Regions from separate parts of the Rossellomorea sp. NRS-1567 genome, predicted to be linked through region 2. Evidence: riboswitches for the same ligand, from Rfam matches in the RefSeq annotation. Region 2 holds a riboswitch; each other region holds the start of a gene.
What was found. A riboswitch is a leader RNA that binds a small molecule or an ion and turns the genes downstream of it on or off. The one in region 2 is predicted to bind cobalamin.

Region 1 (6,237 bases), on a different contig from region 2:
TCAACAAACAGTAAGAATTCACCCTTAGATGCTTCCGCCCCATTCCAACAAGCCCAAGATTTTCCGTTCCATCCATTTGGAAGAGGGGGAGTATCCACGACTGTTGCACCGAACTCTTCAGCTATTGCCTTTGTACGATCCTTCGATCCATCATTTACCACGATCACTTCAAAAGGCTGAATAAATTGCTTCTGAATACTTGATAATAGATTTCCAATCGTCTGTTCTTCATTTCTGGCAGGAATGATGATGGAGCATTTTTTTACGAGAAAACTATTCCTTACATGAATGGACTTTTTGACTGTAGGGATTCTAGTAAAAAGGAAAACGGTAAGAATAATAGATCCTAACCAAATATACATTTTTTCACCCTCAAATCTTTTGATTATTATCGACATTTTAACCATTTTCGGTAAAGGTGATACCTTCATTCATCAGGATTGGATGTTTTGTGTGTATAAATTCAAGCCGAATTTGTTTGAAGTCGTACAAAATGGGCACAATGGAAAGCTGAATAGGAGATTCATTCGAATACGATCTTTCCCGTAAGGAGGAATTGAAAATGAAAAAGAAAGTAATCATCGTTGGTGGCGGCCTGGGTGGTATGTCAACAGCCATCCGCCTTGCCTCAGAAGGATATGACGTTACGATTATCGAAAAAGGAGAAAGACTTGGCGGGAAATTAAATAAAAGAGAAGGAAAAGGTTTTTCTTTCGATACGGGACCATCGATCCTTACAATGCCGTGGGTACTGGAAAAAGTCTTTGCTCATGCAAAACGTGATCTGAATGATTATGTGGATATTATCAGAGTGGAGCCGGGCTGGAGGACATTCTTTGAAGACGGAAAGGTACTGGATGTATCTTCGGATCTTCCAACGATGTTAGAAGAAATAAATAAGACCTCTACGGAGGATGCGAATAACTTCTTTAACTATTTAGGTTATTGTGGAAAAATGTATGAGCTCACAATGAAAAGCTTCTATAAAAAGAGCATCAATGGACTGCAGGACCTACGCACGATGCATCCAGTCAAAGAATTACTGCAAATGGATCCGATGAAATCCATGGATGCTGCAAATCGTAAATTCATTAAAGACAAACATTTACAGCAGCTGTTTAATTTCCTGATCATGTACGTGGGGTCTTCTCCTTACCATGCACCAGCCATCATGTCACAGCTTACACATGTTCAGCTGGGGCTCGGGGTCCATTACGTAAAAGGCGGAATGTATAAAATTGCAGAGGCAATGGCCAAGGTGTTGGAGGAACTCGATGTAGAGATCCGCTTAAATTGTGAAGTTGAAGATATTCTCACCACAGGCAGCCGTGCTGAAGGAATACGTACGAAAATAGGGGAAGAGCTGATGGCGGACCTCGTTGTATCGAATTTAGAGGCCATCCCTTGCTACAAATCCCTTTTGGCTGATTATCATGAGTCTGCAAAAGAAGTCGACGAATTAAGCAAGTATGCCCCTACGGTTTCAGGATTGGTTCTGCTCCTCGGGGTAGATCGTGAATATGATCATCTTTCTCACCATAACTTCTTTTTCAGTAAGGATCCTAAAAAAGAATTCAAGCAAATCTTCGATGAGAATCAGCTGGCTGATGATCCGACGATTTATATTGGTATCTCGTCGAAGTCGGATCCCACACAGGCTCCTGAAGGAAAAGAAAACCTGTTTGTGTTGACACACGTACCACCATTAAAAGAGGGGGAGGATTGGACTCAATACAAAGAATCTTATCGACTCAAAGTGCTGGATAAGCTGGAGAAAATGGGCGTAACCAATTTAAGGGATCATATAGAATACGAATATACCTTCACTCCAAACGACCTTCAAGCCCTTTATGGGGCGAATGGTGGATCGATCTATGGTACTGTCACAGACCGAAAGCTTAACGGAGGTTTCAAGATTCCGAATAAGAGCAGAGTGCTCTCTAATATGTACTTTGTGGGAGGTTCAACCCATCCAGGTGGAGGTGTGCCAATGGTTGCACTTTCAGGACAACTGACAGCGGAATTAATCATTAATGAGCAAGTGAAAGTGAATCGTTTCATTGGTTAATATGAAAAGGTGAAGGTTACATTTAAATAATCTTCACCTTTTATATTCTTACTGTTTTTCTGAAGAATGATTATCTACCGTATCCGAGTTATTTACATTCTCTTCATCTTCATCTGGATAGGGGTCAAAGAAATTGACGACTTTCCCTGGGCCTTCAAACCCGATAACCTGCTCATTGTCTTCTGTATTTTTCTCATTTTTCTTCATACAAAAACTCCTTCCTGCCATTAGTTTGGCGAAAGGAGTTTTTTTCATCCCACTATTTAGTTCTTCCAATGATTATCTATAAATTCATCGCGACCTGACTTTGACCGGTCTTGTTTATATTCATCTGGATTTTTCTTGTAGAATTTTTGATGGTATTCTTCTGCCGGATAGAAAGTGGAAGCAGGAAGGATGTTTGTGACGATAGGCTTCTTGAATCGTCCACTGTCTACTATTTCGTTCTTTGTGTTTTCAGCTAATTGTTTCTGGTGTTCATTATGATAGAAAATAGCTGTCCGGTACTGATTCCCGCGGTCATGGAATTGTCCCCCATCATCCGTTGGATCAATCTGAGGCCAGTATAGCTCTAATAATCTTTCATAAGGGAATAAATCAGGATTAAATGTGATTTGAACAGCTTCGTAATGTCCACTATTTCCTGCTTTTATATCTTGATATATTGGGTTTTCAAGGTGGCCCCCTGAATAACCTGACACGACATCAATTATTCCCGGTAATTCATCAAATGGCTTTACCATGCACCAAAAACAACCACCTGCAAAAGTAGCGATTTCTTTTTTTTTATTCATTGCTGAACCTCCTGTACCATATGTGCTCCTCTAAAGCAGTAAAGCGATTGCTTGAAAAAGATTTTATCACGAAAGAATGGAGGGGACAATCTATTAGCTCGAAAGGTTGCATCGGGAAAAGATTCGAAAAGAAGTATTCCTGCTATTTTCAGCAAAGTTTATCAAATTTCATTCACTATCCATAGAATCTTGTGTATAATTCTGTTGAACGGAATAATTACATACGATATGAGATTAGGTGAAGCGGAAGTTTCGGTAGCAAACTTTTTAGCTTCATAATAGGGAAGTTGGTGTAATTCCAACGCGGTCCCGCCACTGTAAATGGAAGTGAGCTGTATGAATACCACTGTACCAATAGGTATGGGAAGGTGCAGCAAACAATGACCATGAGCCAGGAGACCTGCCTAATGTCTTTCGCACCAAATCTACGCGGATAGAAAGGTGTAATGTGCATGTTTAACGGTTTAAAGCCTTTTATGCATTTTACACAACATCTCTAGTCCCACTGGAGATGTTTTTTTGTCTGGAAATAAGTTCATTCACAGGAGGAAAACGTATGAAACACACATTCAAAATCATTCTTGCTCTAATAGTATCTCTAGGACTCCTTTCAGCTTGCGGTACTGACAATGAAAATGTAGAAAAGAATAAAGATAGCGGGGAAGTCAGCCAGGGACAATCTGCTTTTCCTTTGTCAGTAAACGACGCCCTGAATAATAAAGTCACGCTGGATGAGCAACCTAAGCATATTGTTTCATTGATTCCGAGCAACACAGAAATCTTATTCGAGTTAGGGTTGAATAAGGAAATCGTAGGTGTTTCAGATTTTGATAATTATCCAAAAGAAGCGGCGGAGAAAGAAAAGATAGGTGGAATGGAATTTAACGTTGAGAAGATTATCAGTCTGAATCCGGATTTGGTTCTTGCTCATGAGTCCACTGCTGTGTCGGCAGAAGAAGGGTTAGAACAGCTTCGAGGTGCAGGGGTAAAGGTCTATATCGTACGTGATGCCAATAGCTTTGAGGAAGTGTACACCACGATGGAAAACATCGGCACATTGGTCGGCAAGAAAGATGAAGCTGAGTCTGTCATTTCTGAGATGAAAGCGGATCTTGAATCCATTAAGGGAAAAGTCAGTGGTGTATCTGAAAAGAAAAAAGTGTATGTAGAGGTTTCACCTTCCCCTGACATATATTCGACAGGAAAAAATACTTTTATTGATCAAATGCTTTCACTAGTAAATGCCGAAAATGTGATGAGTGATCAGAAGGGATGGGTCCAAGTAAATCAAGAAGCGGTCATCGCTTCAAATCCTGACGTCATCATTACAACCTATGGTTTTTATAGTGAAAATCCTAAAGAACAAGTGATGGGCCGAGAAGGTTGGAAAGATGTAACTGCTGTAAAAAATGAAGATGTCCATGATGTTCATTCAGATCTGGTCACACGTACTGGTCCGAGATTAGTTGAAGGAGTAGAGGAAATTGCAAAGTCAATCTATCCGGAGTTATTTGCAGAATAAAATATGGATAACATACGGGTTGGCTGTATCGTTTTTACTATTCGCAATTCTCGCCGGTATTTCGATTGGAACCGTCTCTGTCCCGCCAAAGGATATTCTGTTCATCGTTGGAGCTAAATGGTTTGGATACCCTTTACCGGAAGAAATTGATCCAATGTTTGCAAATATAGTGTATGCCATAAGATTGCCCAGAGTATTATTGGCATTATTGGTTGGAAGTTCCTTAGCAATTGCAGGAGCTTCCTTTCAAGGACTATTGCGCAACCCGCTCGCAGATCCATATACATTGGGTGTGTCTTCAGGAGCATCGGTCGGTGCGGTTATTACATTGTTCTTTAATTGGAGCATTCCGTTCATTGGGAAGTTTACGCTTCCCTTTCTCAGTATTCTTTGTTCGATTATAACCGTGTTCCTCGTATTATGGTTTGCACAGAAGGTTGAAAGAACCATGAAGGTAGAAACCATCATATTAACAGGAATCATTTTCAGCTCTTTTTTAGGTTCCCTTATATCCTTAATGATTGCCCTGACGGGAGAGGAATTAAGACAGATCATCGGTTGGCTTCTTGGAAGTGTATCCATGAGAGGGTGGGATTACATTACGATTATATTGCCCTTTTTCTTAATTGGAGTGATCGTTTTGTTTCTCAATGGCAAGGAACTGAATGGCATGAGCTTTGGTGAAGAACAAGCCCATCATATCGGGATATCCGTACAAAAGAGAAAACTCCTCATCTTAATTGCAGGAAGTATACTGACGGGGGCGGCTGTCGCCGTTTCAGGTACAATTGGATTTGTGGGGCTTGTAATCCCTCATTTTCTAAGAAGGATGGTAGGGCATGACCATAGACACTTACTTCCTTTGTCCATCGTTGTAGGAGGAGGCTTTCTCGTGTTGGCCGATCTCATCTCAAGAACCATCATTGCACCAACCGAGCTTCCGATTGGAGTGATAACAGCTCTTATCGGTGCCCCGATGTTTGCTTATATTCTACTGAAGAAAAGAGGGCTTTCATCATGATAGATCTAAAAGGTGTCACAGTAGGATATAACGAGAAAATAATCGTGGAAGATATGAATTTTCATATAGATAAAGGAGAATTCTTTGGGATTCTTGGACCGAACGGAAGTGGAAAGACGACCTTGTTAAAAGCCATGACGGGTCTGCTTACATTAATGGATGGAACCATCACATTAAAAGGAAAAAAACTGCATCATTTTACTTCAAGGGATTTAGCCACACAGATAGCGGTACTTCCTCAGATATCGACGGAATCCTTTTCCTATGAAGTGAGGGAGACGGTTATGCTTGGGAGATATGCTCACCAAAAAGGTTTTTTAAAAGGAACGACTGAACGAGATGTTGATATCGTAGAAAAGGTAATGGATCAAACGGGCATTACGTCCTTTCAGCACCGCTACCTTCATGAGTTGTCCGGGGGAGAACGCCAGAGGGTATTCCTTGCACAGGCTCTCGCTCAGGAACCACAAGTCCTGTTGCTTGATGAACCTACTAATCACCTGGATCTTTCGTATCAGAAATCATTGCTGGATTTAATTAAGAATCAAACGGTACACGAAAAATTAACAGTAATCGCGATCTTTCATGACTTGAATTTAGCAAGTTTATACTGTGATCGCTTACTTCTCTTAGACAAAGGAAAAACCAAACTTCTTCACCACCCGGAAGAGGTTCTGAAAGAGAAGCATATCGAAGAGGTGTATCGTACAAAGGTTCAGAAGCAAGCTCATCCTTTAGTGGCAAAACCTCAAATGGTCATTGTTCCTGAGGAGAGTGCGACCGAGGACTTTGTGTTAGATGAAAGCTTCCTGAACGTGAGGGAAGAATACAT
Region 2 (6,237 bases):
TTTGCCCGGTTTTTACATAATGTAAAAATAGTTGTCTTTCATAATGCTGATACATCAACTTGCTCCCCGTTTTGTTGAAATGGGGGAGAGCTGTATTTTCAATATACTCATATAGTTCTTGTTCATTTCCTTTTATGGTAAGTAAGTATATTTCAAAGAATACGTAGGTGGGGTCCTGGTGCTGAGTTGCCATCTTTAGTCCTTTTGTCGCTAAATGATTGAGTTCTTCGGAAGAAAGCAGATTCCCTTTCATACAAGCAAGTATATATCCGCTAAGTGTGACTAAATAATGTGACGCTGGCGTACACTCATTAATAAGTTTTAATGCTTTTTCATAGGATTCTTTTGATTCAGAATATCGTTTTCTCCTAAAATATTCGAATCCCAGATTGTTATGGATTTTATGCGCCCTTTCCTTGGAATTTACGGATTCACAGACCCTGAGGAGCTTATCATACTGTTGTTTGGTTTCTTCCATATCAAAGGGTTCCTTGGCATTCAATTGGATTAAGATTAAGGTTTCCGAATCGATGACCCTCAGGATATTCAATGTTTTCTGGAAAAAGTGCAGTGCTCTTTGCCCATAATAATAGGCAAAGGTGTTTGAATGAATGGAATGATACGCCAATGCCAAATGAAAATAATATTCGGAGTTTGGATATTCTTCGTCAATCTGTTTCAATGCTTTAATGCAAGAATCAAACTGCCTTGTTGAATGATAATAGATCCCTTTGACATGGAGCAATAAATTATGTTCGAAAGGGGAAAGGGAGTAGTTTTTATGTTCGAACAGGTCCAGGATTTCTTTTGCTTTTCCATGTTTATTCAAAAAAAGATAATATCTTGTTAAGAAAAGGTTATATTGGACAAAGAAGTCAGATAGAAACCTTAAAGGTTCCTTTTCAATTTCCCCTTTTAATTGGTGGATTTCGTTGGTACGAATCATAATGATCGCATCGTTCCATTCTGATAATTTTACCTGTAAGGAATGATAGCGGGAACGTTCACTATCCATATTGATTCCAAGCTTTTTTGCAAGTAAATCAGTAATTTCACTGGAATACTCTGTGATGCCTCTTTCGATTTTACTTAGATGGGTGGTGGAGCAGATCCCATGTGCAAGCTGCTCCTGAGTCAAACCCGAATCTTCTCGATGAAATTTAATTAATTTACCTTCAATCATAGTACACCCCGAGTGAACAGTTTATTTATCATTATAGGGAAATATCTTTGTTTGTTCTATAGATGGGGGACAAGACGGAGGTCTGAAGGCAATAACATCCAAATCAATAGAAATTGAGTCCCTAAACTGATTTTCTCTCTTCCTCATCCAGTTCGATCTGAACTTCCTTCACCAATTGGGGGGAATCCTGTATGATCTTCCCTATATAAATGAAACTAGCCACGGTAATCCCGGTCATGATCCAGCTAAAGGCTTGGCGGAGTATAATCCCTTTATCGAATGCTTCAACCCCGTACTCCAGGATAAGCCATGCTTTAACAATTGCCAGAATCCCACTTCTTAATGCAAAACATAGCGTGATTAATTGAAAGATTCGATAAAGAGGCTTTTTATAGTAGAGTCGCTTACTAAAGGTACGGTCGTATCCTTGAAGCTCTGCGAAGTCAAGTCCGAAGAAAAGGGAAATCGGTTTTCGTAACAATATGGTGATGAAGAAAAATAAACTTAAAGCAGCGGCATAGTATACATTATTCCATAGGAGTTGGATGGAGGAACCAGCCAGTACGTCAATCAGAGTACCGACAATCAGCGTGACTAAAATGAACAAGCCAAATGTATTTACTTTCTTCATTTCGATAAAACGATAAACCGTATAAATGATTCCTGGAACAGAGGAAAGGAGCATGGCATAGTAATCTCCAATGTAATCCCTCATGATATTCCATACGAAAAGTGGTAGTGCTACATAAATCAATAAGTCCAGTAAGACAAAATTCCTTTTCAACTTTATCCCTCTTCCTTTTATTTACTAATACTATTCATACGGACAAGGATGGAAGAAGTTTCACGATATCAGTTGATTTTGCCAATTGTGTCCCAATTCCCTTTTTGAAAAAGTGATAGGATAATGGTCTTTTTAAACACCCAGAGCTTAGAAAACCCTGAGTGTTTTGGTTATCCGGATATTCAGCGATCAGGGACTGTTTACAAAATAAGCGCCCGATTTTTTCTATGCTCTTTTCGCAAATGAGCCGTTTTGAATAGCCTCGATTCTTCTTCCGTCTGTGGTATGACCCTTGGTACCGGCTTAGGCTTACCATTTTCATCAACGGCGACCATTGTCAGGAATGATTCCGTCGTCAGTGTTTTGACACTCGTTACGAGATTCGTAGAGTACACCTTTACATACACTTCCATTGATGTCCTGCCTGTGGAAGTGACGTATGCTTCCAGGCTTAAAGCGTCGCCAACCGTGGCAGACGATAAGAAGTCCACCGAGTCAATCGATGCCGTAACGACGACTGAACTTGAATGTTTCATGGCGGATAGTGCCGCAATCTCATCAATATAGGAAAGGACCTTCCCTCCAAAGATGGTCTGCATATGATTGGTGTCAGGCGGCAATACCAATTTTGTTTGTATGGTTCGTGAACGTTCCACTGAATAGGCTTGCTCCATTTTCTCATCTCCCTGTTTGTAGTAAGAAACAAAAAAGCATCTCCTTTTGAAAAAGAAGATGCAGCTATTTCAAGCGAACGTCCAGAATCCTGTGATTCCTCATGTGGCTCATTTAGCGCAACACCCTCCTATCTCCCGTAGGAACTTCTGTGTTCTTCTCATTTGGCAGGTCTCCTGGCTCAGCGTCAGCGATTTCGCATTCCTTCCCATTTCGATTCGAAACAGTGGATCCATACGAATTCTCAGCCTTACAGTGGCGGGACCGCGTTGGACTTTCACCAACTTCCCTTTTAAGAAAATGAGCTAAAGATCATCTTCACCAATGAGCAATGATTAAATTGTGAACGCTTTTATTTTATCATAACCCTTAGTGAGTGAGGAGAAGGATTATGGTAAAATTTATAAACAAGTGGTTTTCAAAAAGGTAGTGAGGTCTGAAAAATGCCCCAAGACAAAATACAAAGAAACCAAATCGATAAAGTAGTAGAGTATATCGATCAACATCTAAGCGAAGATTTATCTTTAGAACAGTTGGCCAAAGTATCAACCTATTCCCCTTATCACTTTCAGAGGTTGTTTAAAGGGCTGATCGGTGAAACACCGGCAGGTTATGTGAAAAGAATGCGCCTGGAAAATGCAGCGCATATGCTCATTTACGAACCACAGCTTCCTATCACACAAATTGCGTTCATATGTGGTTTTTCATCATTATCCTATTTCACCTATTCTTTTAATGTTTACTTTAAAACCAGCCCCAAAAGCTGGCGGGAAGGTGCCTATTTAGAGCGTTTTCCGCGGGAATATCTTAATAGCAAGAAATCTAAACTTTTCAGCACAAAAGCGAAAGCATTCCAGGATGAAGAATCCTATAATGAGTTTAAATGGCTGGATTTATCGAAAGTGAAGATCGCTCATTTTCCAGAGTGTTCAACCGTCAATAGATTTCATATCGGGTCATATATCGAAGGCATTCCAGAAGCCTGGCAAGATCTATACAGATGGGGAAATGCCAGAAACCTCATAGAGAAGAGTCCTTTGATATTTGGAGTTCCAAAGAGCAACCCTTATATTACCCCACCTGAAAAAAGCAGGTATGAGTGTCGCATGGCAATCGAAAATCAAAATGACGCGGAGGATGAGGAACTCTATCCATTTCGAGGCAGTAAGCATGTGGTTTATGAATTCGATGAACCTGTCGACTACCGGGAAAGAGGGAAGTTAATCGAATGCTATTCTGAACTTTACAGCTATTGGCTGCCGAAAAGCGGATACAGATACCTTGGGAATCCGATTGAACTTGTGGAAATGATCAATCTACAAGGAACACTCGATATTGGATGTAACATTAAAGCGATCGCTTTAGCCATTGAGCCGAATTAATGGAGGAATAGGGATGGAATTAAATGTGAATTTGCTCGCGGTTTTAGCGGGGGCTCTGGTGTATATGGTATACGGCGGAATTTATTATTCTATTTTACTAGGGAAGAAGGAACAGGATAGTACTGGACCGATTAAATATGCAGTGGCTGTTATTGTTGCATTTATCAGCTCACTTCTTGTTGGGATTTTCGTTCAAGCCACCGGTTCCAATGGACTAGTCGAAGGAGCTTTGACAGGTGTATTCATTGGAATTCTTATTTCCATTGTCTACTTGAAAAATGCTCTATTTGGTCTTATGACAAAACGGATGTTTCTTATCGCGATTGGAGATCATCTCATCATATTTACCCTGCTAGGGGCTGTACACGGCTGGTTGTTATAGATTGTAAGCTCGAACTATTTAAAGGTTCGAGCTTTTTTTATATAAAATTAGGAGATTCACCTAAATTATTGAAACTTTTCTAACACTCTTCCGTAGATAGTATTGTAGCTAGCCATTTTATTAAATAATAAGTCAGTTGCTCGACTGATTTATAGAAAATGTTGAGAGGGGTTGTCAGAATGCTAGAATCATTAAGTATCATCGGATTTTTTATGTTCCTGATTCCTGTTCTGGTTATTGCAGCTATTGCAGGAATTGCCTATTATTTCTGGATGAGGTTCCGTTATCGTACAGCGAGATCCAACCAGGCACTGATCATTACCGGACCGAAACTGGGGGATCCTGAAAAGGAAACGAATATTTTCACCGACCAGGAAGGACGTTCCATGAAAATCATCAGGGGTGGGGGGTACAGATTAAGACGTTTCCAAACATCCACACCTGTTAATCTTACATCCTTCCAATTAAAACTATCGACACCTAGAGTGTACACAAATGGCGGAGTACCAATCGTTGCAGATGCAGTGGCGATGGTGAAGGTGGCCGACACATTAAACGGGATTGCGAACTATGCCGAGCAGTTCCTTGGTAAGGATCAAAAAGAAATTGAAGATGAAATCATCGAGGTACTGGGAAGTAATCTTCGTGCGATTCTTTCCAAAATGACTGTTGAAGACATTAACAGCAACCGTGAAAAATTTAACGCTGACGTATCAGAAATCGCCCAGAAACAGCTGGATCTCATGGGCTTCAAAATTACGTCACTCGGGTTAACTGACATAAGGGATGCAGACGAAGAAAATGGATACTTAAAAAATCTTGGTCGTCCACGTATCGCCGAGGTTCGCAAGCAAGCTGAAATTGCAGAAGCAAACACCGAGCGTGAAACCCGTATTCACCGGGCCCAAACCGATCAGGAAGCGAAAGAGGAAGAATATAAGCGTCAAATTACCATTGCCCAATCGAAAAAAGAGAAGGACATCAAAGACGCAGCCTTCAAAGAAGAAACAGAGCGGGCGAGAGCAAAGTCCGAACAGTCCTATGAGTTGGAAAAAGCCAAACTTACCAAGGAAGTGAAAGAAGAAGAGTTAACCCTTCAATTCCTTGAGCGTGAACGTGCCGTTAAGCTTGAAGCAGAAGAATCAAAAGTTCGTAAAACGAAAGCAGATGCCGAATACTACGAAACCACTCGTAAAGCGGAAGCCGAAGCTCGCAAGGCTGAAATTGACGGGGAAGCGAAAGCCAAGATCCGTAGAGAAGAAGGTTCTGCCGAAGCCGATGTTATCAGAGAGCGAGGGAAGGCGGAAGCCGAATCCCGTAAACTGCTGGCAGAAGCAATGGAGAAACATGGCGATGTCATCATTACAGAGAAACTAATCGAAATGCTGCCAGTTTTCGCAGAGAAAATTGCCCAGCCTCTGAACAATATTGACTCTGTTAAAATCATTGATTCCGGTAATGGCCAGGGAGTTCCTTCCTTTGGGAAAAGCATCACCAGAACGATGCTTGACATGCAGGAACCGCTACGGGAAATGACAGGCATCGATGTAGGTGAATTGCTGAAGTCATATGCAAACAGATCCCAGGAAAGACCTTACCAGCCAGCCATTTCAGAGTCAGCTGACAAGGAAGTTGCTGTAACGAGCGAAGAAAAAGAGTCAAAAGAAGAAGTTCAAAGTAAATAAGGAAAATGGAGATGTCTCAGCAATGTAGACATCTCTTTTCTTATGTTACCCCAACTTCAATATGCCGGGAACTTTTAACATCAAACAATCCTAAATCTGTCAGCTTCAACTCAGGGATCACAGGCAAAGTGAGAAAAGAGAGAGTCAGA
Region 3 (6,237 bases), on a different contig from region 2:
ACTTTCACCCAGCCTTTTTGGTCTACGAAAATATTATCTACCCCGGCCGTTTCCAGTATTTCCTGCTGAAACGTTTCTGCTCCTGCTGTATAAATATCCGGGGAGGGACTGATTTCAAAATATACTTGTTCTTTTTCCTTTAGTGTACTTACTTTTTCTTTCACATCTGAAATCTGTTGCTTGATGCCGTCTACCAATTCGTTCCCCTTCTTCTCTACTCCCATTACCGTTGCAATTTGTTCAATATCCCCATAAACATCTTCAAAGGTTTGGGCAGATTGAATGACGAATACGTTTAATCCTGCCTCTTCAAGTTGCTTCACTCCGGCATCATCTCCAGTGGTATATGCAATGACAACTTCGGGCTTTAGTGCAATGACCTCTTCAGCATTGACCGTCATGGAATCCGACACTCTTTTAATCTCCTTCGCTTCTTCAGGATAGTTGTCGAATTCAGTTGCCCCGACTACCTTATCTCCTGCTCCTATGGCAAAGAGAATCTCTGTGTTACTCGGCTGTAAGGAAATAACGGTTTCCGGCACTTTCTCAAAGCTAATCTCTTCTCCCCTGTCATCTGTCACAGAATAAGACTCATTTTCAGGCTTGACTTCCTTTGTGGATGTTACTTCTTCCCCATTGCTGCACCCTGCGAAAACAACCAGGATGATTGATAATAGTAAACTATTTAACCATGACTTTTTCATATTTCATCTTCCCCGCTTCTCTATTTTTTTTCGCTATACGATTTACTCACAAAAGGAATTTCTTCAATCCCTTCACATTTATTCACATACACAGCCATCACAAACAGGACATTTGCCAGTAAATGAGCGTACTTAAATAAAATGTTCTCCACTTTCATCTCAGTACTGACTTTATGTAAGGCACGGACGGACTTTTTTGCTTCACTGCGACAGGTATGAAGCGTACATGCGGCTGTACAGCCTTGAGGAAGGACAAAGGTTTGGATAAGGTCCTCGACTTCCAACACATAACGATCGTACATTTGGCTCAATTTATTCAAGTCCTCTTCCATGATGGCCGTCATTCCCCGCACCGAGCCATTGAGATGGTACGCCATCTCAGCTAAATATAGTAAATCGTCGTGCACTTTCGGTAAGTGTTCCGTCAATGATGACGCGAGTCCGATTTTAGTCGACAGTGAATCGGTCCGGATCTCAAAATCTACGGTTGAAACAGACTCACGCATATAGGGATAACATAAGTAGCGGAAATCCTTTGCCATATGTAAGTTCCTCCTTTCTGAATGATGTTTGTGAAACACCTATCGTATCTTCCGGGAGGGCACATAAACACAAAAAAACCACCCAAGAATATTGGCCGGCAGTTGTCATCCATATGAAAAAGAGATGCTAAAAAGCCGCACCATACCCTTAACTTCCGAAGAGCATAATACGATGAAAAAAAGGCAGGTATCCTGGCTCGTGCGTCAGCCTACTCTAAGAACCTTCCCATCTGAATGATCAAATAGTGGTTTTCTTCTTATTTCGTCAGCACTTACAGTTGCGGAAACAGCTTCGGATTCACACCGAATTCCCTTTATGCTAAAGATCAGCACCTAATTTCTGCGTGGGTTTATTCACTTAAGGAACATTATACCACTTTATCCATTTCAAAGTTGATGAAGTTTTGCATAAAAAACAAACATGTTGACGTACAAGCTTGAATATCTTTTGAGTATGTGAAGAAATGATAAGGAGGAAAAACATGAAGCAATTCGTTGTTTTGATATTATGCGTATTCTTATTAAGTGCATGCGGCGACAAAGAACCTGCATCCTATGAATTATGTGGATACGGGGATATGATGGTGGTGAACAAGAAGGAATATGTGAAAGTCTCTGAGGAGAAGAAGCTGGTCCTTGATGAAGAGCTCGGGGCTATTAAAGAAAAGATTGATAGTGAATATCACCCTGTTAATGACTTCACGGCAAATACACTTAAAAAAGGAACACCCATCTATAGCGTGAAGGATCACAGCAACTACCTGATTGCTCAGACTGAGGATAATCGCTATATTTTATATGAGGAAATAAAATAAAAGGAGGGCTGTAAGCGAATGTTTACAGCCCTCCTTTATTTAGTTCGTAGAATTCAAGGAAATCAATCGATACAGAATCGTCGTTTTCTCATCCGTCCACTCCATCTTTTCAATCCTGCCGTAACCACTGGGATCACTGTGTTTCGTTTTTCTGACATCTATCGGAATATGCATAGGATAAAGGCGATATCCATCCTTTTGAAGCTCGAACAGATTCTCTTCTTTCCGCACTTCTTTTCCTTTTGTCACGATCATCGTGTTTAATTCCAAGCCCATGCCCATTTCGCTTGACCTCAATCCTTTTTTATTTAATCATACACCACTGTCTATTGATTTTTCATCCATGTGCATAGCATGGAGACGATTTGTTGATTCTTTCGTGGTGGAAAGTAGTGCGTAAACTCTTTAAAGTATCGGGACGACACAGATTTCTCCAACTCTTTCAGTCTTTTTTCTAATCTATATGCATGCTCCACGGAAACGTTCTGATCCTTTTCACCGTGAATGATCAATACGGGAGCTTCAAGGTTGTCCAATTCGTATAGTGGGGTACGCCATTCGTATCGTTCCGGAACTTTATTGGGACTTCCCCCTATGACTCTTTTCATCATTCTCCTGAGATCCTTCCGTTCGTCATATGTTAAAAACATATCTGAAACGCCTCCCCATGTAACAACCGAGGTGACGTCCCTCTGCTCTATGCCTGTCAGAAGTGCCATGACCCCTCCACGGGAAAAGCCAAACACATGGATCCGGTTATGGACCACTCTGTGATAGTCTTTAAGCAATTCAACACCCGAAATGGCGTCTTCACGATCATCCCCCGCAAAATCTTCATTTCCCTCTCCACCAAGGTTTCCTCGGTAATAAGGAGCAAATACAATGAATCCGTGAGAAGCAAATTGAGCGATTCTCGCCGGGCGGACCATGCCGACGCCTTTGATCCCACCTCTTAAATAGAGAAAACCCTCATACTTCCCACCTCCAGCAGGTTCAGCCAATAAGCCCTTTACCCGTAGACCGGAGGATAGATAGGTAATTTCATATAGTTCCACATGAGGATTAGGTGAAGGAAACAAGGTTTTCTTCACAATCGTTCCGTTTTTCATATTCTCTTCCTTTCAAAACGTGCATTGGGTATTCACACATTTTTTATACTTCACATAGGATATTTTAGCAAATCTCATCATCAGCAGACGATTCAAGACCCTGCCTTTATGACCATCCTACCCTTTTAATATGGAAAGATAAACAAGGCAAAGAGAGATGCACTCATCCCCATTCTATCGTTAAACGAGTTTCATAAAGCTTAAAGGAGGAATATTGAATGAAAAAATGGCTTCGTAGTGGCTTTGCCGTGTTGCTCATAGGTATGTTGGCAATCGGATTGACAGCATGTGGAGAAAAAGAAGAAATCGTACAGAAAGTTCGTGTAGCAGAAGTGACCCGCTCGATTTTCTATGCTCCTGAATATGTCGCAATCGAAAAAGGATTCTTCAAAGAAGAGGGGCTGGACATTGAACTGACCACTACCTGGGGTGGAGATAAGACCATGACCACCTTGCTATCGGGCGGCGCAGATATCGCCCTGGTCGGTTCAGAAACCTCCATCTACGTCCATGCACAAGGTTCGGATGATCCGGTCATTAACTTTGCTCAATTAACCCAGACCGATGGAACATTTCTTGTTTCCCGTGAAAAAGTAGAGAACTTTGAATGGGATCAGCTAAAGGGCACCACCTTCCTTGGTCAGCGTAAAGGCGGTATGCCGCAAATGGTTGGGGAATTTGTCCTGAAGCAGAATGGCATCGACCCGCAAAGCGATTTAAACCTGATCCAAAACATTGATTTCGCGAATATCGCGAGTGCCTTTGCATCCGGTACAGGAGATTACGTTCAGCTATTCGAACCAACGGCATCCATTTTTGAACAGGAAGGAAAAGGGCATATCGTGGCTTCCTTTGGAACAGAATCCGGTCACGTTCCCTATACAACGTTCATGTCCAAAGACAGCTACATGAAAGAAAACAAAGAAACCGTAGAGAAATTTACGGAAGCTCTGTACAAAGCTCAAGCATGGGTGGCGGAAAACAGTGCAGCAGACATTGCGAAAGTGATCGAGCCCTATTTTGAAGACACAGAGCTTTCATTAATTGAAACGGTTGTTGATCGCTACAAATCACAAGGGTCCTTCGCCACAGATCCAATCCTTGACGAAGAAGAGTGGAACAATCTCCAAAACATTATGGATGAAGCAGGAGAGCTACCACAGTCCGTTGATCATGAAACGTTAGTGAACACGTCAATCGCTGAAAAAGCAGCAAAGTAGAACATCCGGGGCTGACTTCACATGTCAGCCCTTCCCTTATAGAAAAAAACGAAAATGGAGGCTAAAATACAGTGAACTTTCTATCTTTAGAATCGATCCACCACACCTACTTTTCACCCAAAACGGCCACCCATGCCCTCTCAGACATTACGCTTGCGGTAAAAGAAGGGGAGTTTGTCTCGTTTATCGGTCCGAGTGGATGCGGGAAAACCACGTTACTCTCCATTATTGCAGGACTCATCCGGCCGACAGAAGGAACGATTCTTTTAAACCAACAACCCATTCGAAAAATGAAAGAGAAACTGGGATACATGCTTCAGCAGGACTATCTGTTTCCGTGGAAGACCATCGAAGAAAATATTTTTCTAGGTTTGACCATTATGGGGACCCTGACAGAAGAAAAGAGGAATGAAGCACGTGCTTTGTTGGCTGAAATGGGGTTAGAAGGTGTAGAAACATCTTATCCAAGGGAACTATCGGGAGGAATGCGTCAAAGAGTGGCGCTGATTCGAACTCTCATCACAGAACCTCAATTACTTCTACTGGATGAACCATTCTCAGCACTCGATTATCAAACCAAATTAAAGCTAGAGGATCTGGTGTATTCCACATTAAAGTCTTTCGGCAAAACCGCTATTCTTGTGACCCATGATATTGGCGAAGCCATCTCCATGAGTGACCGCATCATTCTATTCGGGTCGAAACCAGGGTATATACACACGATATTCGAGGTCCCGCCCCCGTTAAAAGAGTTAATGCCCTTTGAAGTGAGGAATCACCAGGAATACCCGGGATTTTTCCAAACCATATGGAAGGAGCTTGAAAAACTTGAATCACGAATCGATTAAACAAAAACACCAGGAATACATCCAATCAATTAAAAAAGAACAACGATGGGTTTGGTTTTATCAGGCTCTTATTTTCTTTGTGTTCTTTACTCTGTGGGAAATCGCGAGCCGGAACAGTTGGATAGATCCCCTCATTTTCAGCTCACCCTCAAAAATCTGGAAGCTGTTTCTCGTAAAACTTGGAGACGGAAGCCTTCTGGCCAATCTTTCTGTCACACTCGGTGAAACCATCATCGGATTCATTCTCGGCACCTTACTTGGAACCCTTTTAGCCGCTTTATTATGGTGGTCACCATTTCTTTCTAAAGTATTGGACCCTTATCTTGTGATCCTGAATGCCATGCCGAAAGTAGCCCTCGGTCCGATATTGATTGTAGGGTTGGGACCCGGCTTCACATCGATCATCGCCATGGGTACCGTCATTTCCGTCATCATCACCACGATTGTTGTGTATACTTCCTTCAGGGAAGTGGACCCGAATTATTTAAAGGTGATGCAGACCTTCGGAGCAAGAAGGGGGCAAATGTTCAAAGAAGTCATTCTCCCTGCCTCTTTCCCTACCATCATCTCGACACTGAAAGTCAACGTGGGCTTATCATGGGTCGGGGTCATCGTAGGAGAATTCCTTGTTTCCGCCAAAGGGCTTGGGTATATGATCATTTATGGTTTCCAGGTCTTTAACTTTACCCTTGTCCTGCTATCCCTGCTTGTCATTGCCGTATTCGCTACCATTATGTATAAGCTGGTTGAACAACTCGAAAAGAAGTTGATCAAATCTTAAGGTTGAGATCCCTTATTCTTTTGAGAGCCAAGTCCACCACTTGATCTTTCATGATAAAACTAAAGGAAAGATCGTCATGAATGTTGGAGAAATCCCCATTCCAAAGGACGGCTCCTTCTGTTTCCAGATAATCTTCCTTGCTTATGATCTCCTCAGCGTTAGCAAAGAAAATCGTTTTGATAAATGGTGAGTGATCATATACCTTATATTCTCCAATG

Region 1: another riboswitch for cobalamin. It lies ahead of ACIFOD_RS21395 (ABC transporter substrate-binding protein); the one in region 2 lies ahead of ACIFOD_RS15450 (acyl-CoA thioesterase).
Region 3: another riboswitch for cobalamin. It lies ahead of ACIFOD_RS07165 (hypothetical protein); the one in region 2 lies ahead of ACIFOD_RS15450 (acyl-CoA thioesterase).

Annotation. Positions count from the first base shown of each region.
Region 1 covers NZ_JBITPL010000030.1:189,830-196,066, reverse strand. The annotation lists gene ACIFOD_RS21415 (glycosyltransferase) at 1-362, opposite strand, end outside; gene ACIFOD_RS21410 (phytoene desaturase family protein) at 563-2,068, shown strand; gene ACIFOD_RS21405 (hypothetical protein) at 2,117-2,275, opposite strand; gene msrA (peptide-methionine (S)-S-oxide reductase MsrA) at 2,332-2,862, opposite strand; cobalamin riboswitch at 3,086-3,284, shown strand; gene ACIFOD_RS21395 (ABC transporter substrate-binding protein) at 3,419-4,384, shown strand; gene ACIFOD_RS21390 (FecCD family ABC transporter permease) at 4,347-5,405, shown strand; gene ACIFOD_RS21385 (adenosylcobinamide amidohydrolase) at 5,402-6,237, shown strand, end outside.
Region 2 covers NZ_JBITPL010000019.1:69,790-76,026, reverse strand. The annotation lists gene ACIFOD_RS15460 (helix-turn-helix domain-containing protein) at 1-1,183, opposite strand, end outside; gene ACIFOD_RS15455 (VC0807 family protein) at 1,305-1,967, opposite strand; gene ACIFOD_RS15450 (acyl-CoA thioesterase) at 2,168-2,641, opposite strand; cobalamin riboswitch at 2,789-2,979, opposite strand; gene ACIFOD_RS15445 (AraC family transcriptional regulator) at 3,083-4,021, shown strand; gene ACIFOD_RS15440 (DUF1761 domain-containing protein) at 4,035-4,403, shown strand; gene ACIFOD_RS15435 (flotillin family protein) at 4,583-6,088, shown strand; gene ade (adenine deaminase) at 6,129-6,237, opposite strand, start outside.
Region 3 covers NZ_JBITPL010000011.1:29,701-35,937, reverse strand. The annotation lists gene ACIFOD_RS07170 (ABC transporter substrate-binding protein) at 1-704, opposite strand, end outside; gene ACIFOD_RS07165 (hypothetical protein) at 725-1,246, opposite strand; cobalamin riboswitch at 1,412-1,598, opposite strand; gene ACIFOD_RS07160 (hypothetical protein) at 1,729-2,061, shown strand; gene ACIFOD_RS07155 (DUF2584 domain-containing protein) at 2,101-2,343, opposite strand; gene ACIFOD_RS07150 (alpha/beta hydrolase family protein) at 2,388-3,170, opposite strand; gene ACIFOD_RS07145 (ABC transporter substrate-binding protein) at 3,389-4,390, shown strand; gene ACIFOD_RS07140 (ABC transporter ATP-binding protein) at 4,462-5,238, shown strand; gene ACIFOD_RS07135 (ABC transporter permease) at 5,219-6,019, shown strand; gene ytkD (RNA deprotection pyrophosphohydrolase) at 6,009-6,237, opposite strand, start outside.